One region of the Nocardioides sp. LML1-1-1.1 genome, then DNA from elsewhere that is predicted to be linked to it. Evidence: riboswitches for the same ligand, from Rfam matches in the RefSeq annotation. Region 1 holds a riboswitch; the other holds the start of a gene.

What was found. A riboswitch is a leader RNA that binds a small molecule or an ion and turns the genes downstream of it on or off. The one in region 1 is predicted to bind cobalamin.
Region 2: linked by a shared signal. The riboswitch ahead of MRBLML1_RS04330 (ABC transporter substrate-binding protein) and the one ahead of MRBLML1_RS11290 (nitrite reductase) in region 1 are both predicted to bind cobalamin.

Annotation. Positions count from the first base shown of each region.
Region 1 is NZ_JBEGHK010000003.1:52,784-55,160, forward strand. It holds gene MRBLML1_RS11285 (precorrin-8X methylmutase) at 1-461, opposite strand, end outside; gene MRBLML1_RS11290 (nitrite reductase) at 458-1,303, opposite strand; cobalamin riboswitch at 1,359-1,542, opposite strand; gene MRBLML1_RS11295 (Nif3-like dinuclear metal center hexameric protein) at 1,566-2,377, shown strand, end outside.
Region 2 is NZ_JBEGHK010000001.1:885,482-887,858, reverse strand. It holds gene MRBLML1_RS04335 (ribonucleoside-diphosphate reductase subunit alpha) at 1-650, opposite strand, end outside; cobalamin riboswitch at 756-961, opposite strand; cobalamin riboswitch at 1,050-1,244, shown strand; gene MRBLML1_RS04330 (ABC transporter substrate-binding protein) at 1,306-2,292, shown strand; gene MRBLML1_RS04325 (FecCD family ABC transporter permease) at 2,289-2,377, shown strand, end outside.

The sequences.
Region 1 (2,377 bases):
TCCAGCAGGTGGAAGAGCGCGGTCGGAGCGTTGCCGATCGCGACGACGGCGCCGTCGAGGTACGGCGTCCACAGCGAGACCGCCGCCGCGGTGCGCGTGGTCGACCACTGCTCCGCCAGCGCGGGGACCCGCTCGTCGGTGAGGAAGCAGTGCACCGGGTTGTCCGCGGGCAGGCGGCCGGCGGTGATGCCCATCGCGACCATCCGGGCGTCGCAGAGGATCGGCGCGCCCGCGGCGAGCGCGGCACGGCCGGCCTCGGCCAGCCGGGGGTGGACGACGAGGTCGCGGACCAGGTCGGTCTGGCCGCTGCCGTGGATCATCCGGACGGCGACCTTCTCCGCGTCCGCCGGAACCCCGGACAGGTCCGACTCGCGGCGGATCGTGGCGAAGGAGTCGACGTAGATCGCCGGCCCGTCGGCGATGTAGTCGTACCGACGCGGGGGAGCGGTCAGGTCGGTCATGAGGTCTCCTCGGGGGACGGCTCGGGGATCAGGACGCCGTGCCACGGGGTCACGACGACGGTCTCGGCTCGCCAGCCGGCGAGGTCGGCGGACGTCAGCCCGTCCTCGCCGACCGGCACGTGCTCGCCGCCGGCCACCGGGCCGAACGGCAGCGGCTCGCCGCGGACGTCCGCGCCGGGCTCCGGAGCGCGGGCCGGCGCCAGGGGAGCGGGCAGCTCGTCCACGTGCCAGGCCGCGGCCGGACCGGTGCCGCGGGCGGACAGGAAGGCGCGGGCGAGACCGGCGAGCGCGTCCGCGGCCTCGGCCAGCGCGACGACCTCGCCCCAGCCCTCGCCGACGCGGAGCTGGGCGCTCTCGCGGTCGAGCGCGACCAGGCCGAGGTCCTTGTGCCGGTCGGCGAGGTCGCCGCGGCCGTCGTCGAGGGTGAACAGGAAGCGGCCCGGCAGGCCGGCCAGCCCCTCGTCGCCGAGCAGCAGCGCATCGAGCGCGGCCACCACCGGGCCCAGGTCGGCGCGGCCGCCGGCGTACCCGGTCTGGGGGGAGGCCAGCACGTTGCGGACCCGGTCGTGGGCACGTGAGGGGAGCAACCCGGTCGCCTCCAGCGCGGCCAGTGCCTCGTCGGCGAGACGGTCGCCGGTCAGCGGCATCGCCCGGACCTGCAGGTTCGCGCGGCCGGTCAGCCGGACCCGGCCGTCACCGTACTCGGCGGCGACCTCCGCCAGCGCGCGCAGCGCGGAGAGCGCCACTCGGCCGCCGGGGACCCGGATCCGCACCAGGCCACCGTCGTCGGCCGGCCACGGGTGCACGATGCCCGGGCACCGGTCCGGTCGGCTGCGCGCCATGTGTGGTCCTTCGAGGCCGGGGATCCTCGCGATCTCCCCTCACGACCTCGCGAGCGGTACGTCGCAAGGGCCAGCAGGTCTTCGGACTCGGGATCATCCGGTGCGGAGCGTCTTCCCAGGCCCCGGAGGGTCCAGTGACGTCGTGCTCCGCCCGTCACCCACACCGCTGCGCGTCAGTCCCGGACTCGCACCGGGTTCCCTGACCTCCGGGGAGGTCGACTGGCAGCCGCACACTACCAACGGCCCCGCTAGCCTGGCCGACATGCCCGCGCTCGAGGACGTCGTCGACCTGGTCCACGGCTGGTACCCACCGGCCACCGCCGACTCCTGGGACGCCGTCGGCCTCGTCGCCGGCGACCCGGCCCAGCCGGTGAAGAAGGTGCTGCTCGCCGTCGACCCGACGCCGGCGGTCGCCGAGGAGGCCGCCGACTGGAAGGCCGACCTGCTCGTCGTGCACCACCCGCTCTTCCTCAAGCCGGTGCACGGCGTCGCGGCGACCACGCCCAAGGGGCGCACCCTGCACACCCTGACCAAGGCCGGTACGGCGCTGCTGACCGCGCACACGAACGCCGACCAGGCCGTGGGCGGGGTCTCGGAGGCGCTCGCCCTGGCGATCGGGCTCACCGACCTCGCCCCGATCCTCCCCGCGCCTGGCGGTCCGCGCGACAAGGTCACCGTCTTCGTGCCCGCCGACGCCGCCGCGCCCGTGCGGGCCGCGATGGCCGAGGCCGGTGCCGGCCGGATCGGCGACTACGACTTCGCCTCGTTCACCAGCGCGCCCGGCGAGGGCCGGTTCCGCCCGCTGGAGGGCGCGGAGCCGATGGTCGGCACCGTCGGTGAGCTGGCGACCGTCGAGGAGGTGCGGATCGAGGTGGTCCTCGACCGTGCGGTCCGCGGCGAGGTGGTCCGCGCCCTGCTCGCCGCGCACCCCTACGAGGAGCCGGCCTACGACGTCGTCGAGGTCGCCGACCCCGGGCTCGCCGCCACCGGCACCGGCCGGATCGGCAGCCTTCCCCAGGTGACCCTCGCCGAGCTCGCGGGCACCATCTCGGCCGCGCTGCCGACCACGGCGGC
Region 2 (2,377 bases), on a different contig from region 1:
TGCCGGGTGCCGGAGTTGAACAGGGTCGGGCTGCTCGGCAGGTAGGCCAGGCTCGACATCAGCCGGTAGAAGCCGATCGCCTCCTGCGGGGTGCGGGAGAGGCCGCAGGCCACCCGGAGCAGGAAGTACTGCGGTGTCTCGATCACCAGCCGGGTGGTCGGGTGACGCAGCAGGTAGCGGTCGTAGACGGTGCGCAGCCCGAAGTACTCGAACCGCCGGTCGCCGGACTCGTCGATCGCGAAGTCGAGCTTGCGGGCGTTGTCCTTGACGAAGGCCGCGGTCTCGTCGCCGATCACGCCCTCGGCGTGCCCGAGCGCGACGGACTGGCTGAACGAGGCCACGCCCTGGTTGCGGATCTCCTTGTCGACGTAGCCCGCGAGCAGCCGGGCCGCGAGCCGGGAGTACGCCGGCTCCTCGCCGATCAGCTCGGCGGCCGTCTGGATCGAGAGCCGGTCCAGCTCGGCGGTGGTGGCGCCGTCGTACAGGCCGCTGATGGTGCGGGTCGCGACCCGCATCGGGTCGACGTCGGGCAGGTCGCCGCTGACCCGGTCGACCGCCCGGACGATCTTGGCGACGTCGACGTTCTCGTGCTCGCCGTTGCGCTTGCGCACCTGCATGGAGGTGCGGGTGGGTGACTCGATGACCGTCACTGGTCTCTCCCCTCGGAGTCGTGGCTCGCGAGGGGACGACAGCGGTCGACGGCACAGCGCCTTCCAGCCGTCGGCCTTCCCACGAGGCCTCGGACCACCGCACCCGGCGGGTGCGGTGCGCTGGCAGGTCTTCGGACTCGTGGGCGTCCGGCTCGCTCCTACTGGCCGTCGCTTCCCAGGCCCTGAGGCCCAGTGCTGTTGACGGCGGTCGTTCCCACTCACCGCTGCGGGGCAGTCCCGGACTCTCACCGGGTTCCCTCTTGCCTCTCCGGCCCGGGTGGGTCGGAGAACCAGCTGCATCGCCACCATATGTAGGGCCGAGCCCGAGAAGTGGGACCAGATGTAGGGGCGGCGTGTCGCGGGTGAGGAAGGACACGGCGGGCCGGCGGGGCCCGGCGTGCTAGCGTCCGCCTCGCCAGTCGCACTCACGAAGATCGTGGGTCAGGGAACCCGGTGAGAGTCCGGGACTGACGCGCAGCGGTGAGGGTGACGGGCGGGGCAACACGCCACTGGAGCGGGCAATTCGCCGCTCTGGGAAGGCGCTCCGTCCGGTCGATCCCGAGTCCGAAGACCTGCTGGCCGTGGGCCTCGGGGTCCGCGTCACACCCCACCCACACAGGCTTCGCGCAAGAGCCTCGGATCGAAAGAGTGACCCGTGACGTCTCGTCGTCCCCGTTTTCTGCCTGCCCTGCTCGCCCTCCCGCTGGCCCTGTCCGCCTGCGCCGGAGCGCCCGAGCCCGAGAAGAAGGAGGCGGCCGGGGACGGGTTCCCGGTCGAGGCCTCCAGCTGTGGCTACACCTCCACCATCGAGGCGCCGCCCGAGCGCGCGGTGACCATGAACCAGGGCGCCACCGAGGTGATGCTCGCCCTCGGCCTGCAGGACCGGATGGCCGGCACGGCGTACCTCGACGACAGCGTGCCGGCCAAGTGGAAGGCGGCGTACGACGAGGTGGAGGTGCTCTCGAAGGAGTACCCCGACCACGAGTCCCTGCTCGCCGCCGAGCCCGACTTCGTCTACGGCTCCTACTCCAGCGCGTTCGGCGACGAGGCCGCCGGCTCCCAGAAGGAGCTGACGGGCCTCGGCATCGGCTCCTTCGTCTCGCTCTTCGGGTGTGGCGAGAACGAGCCGAGCGCGGACGTCTCGTTCGACGCGGTCTGGGACGAGATCGAGACGGTGGCCGAGGTGTTCGGCGTGCCCGAGCGGGCCGAGGCCCTGGAGGAGGACCAGGAGAAGGCGCTCGACGCGCTCGCGCAGCAGGCGCCGGGCAAGGGCCTGGACGTGTTCTGGTTCGACTCCGGCGACAAGGCGGCCTTCGCGGGCGCCGGTGAGGGCGGCCCGCAGCTCATCCTCGACGCCGTCGGGGCCACCAACGTGTTCGCCGACGTCAAGGGCGGCTGGGCCGACGTCAGCTGGGAGCGGGTCGTGAAGTCAGATCCCGACCTGATCGTGCTCGCGGACGCGAGCTGGTCGAGCGCGCAGGAGAAGATCGCACTGCTGGAGAAGGACCCGGTGCTGAAGAACCTGCGCGCGGTGAAGGCGAAGGCGTACGTCGTGCTGCCGTTCTCCGCCACCACGCCGGGCGTCCGGCTCGCCGACGGCGCGGTGGACCTGGGCGAGCAGCTCGCGCAGCGCTCGCGATGACCCTGGCGGCCCGGCCCCTGGGCGCCGTGCTGACGGTGCTCCTGGCGGCGGCGGTCGTGGTGGCGGTCGGCATCGGCTCGGTGCA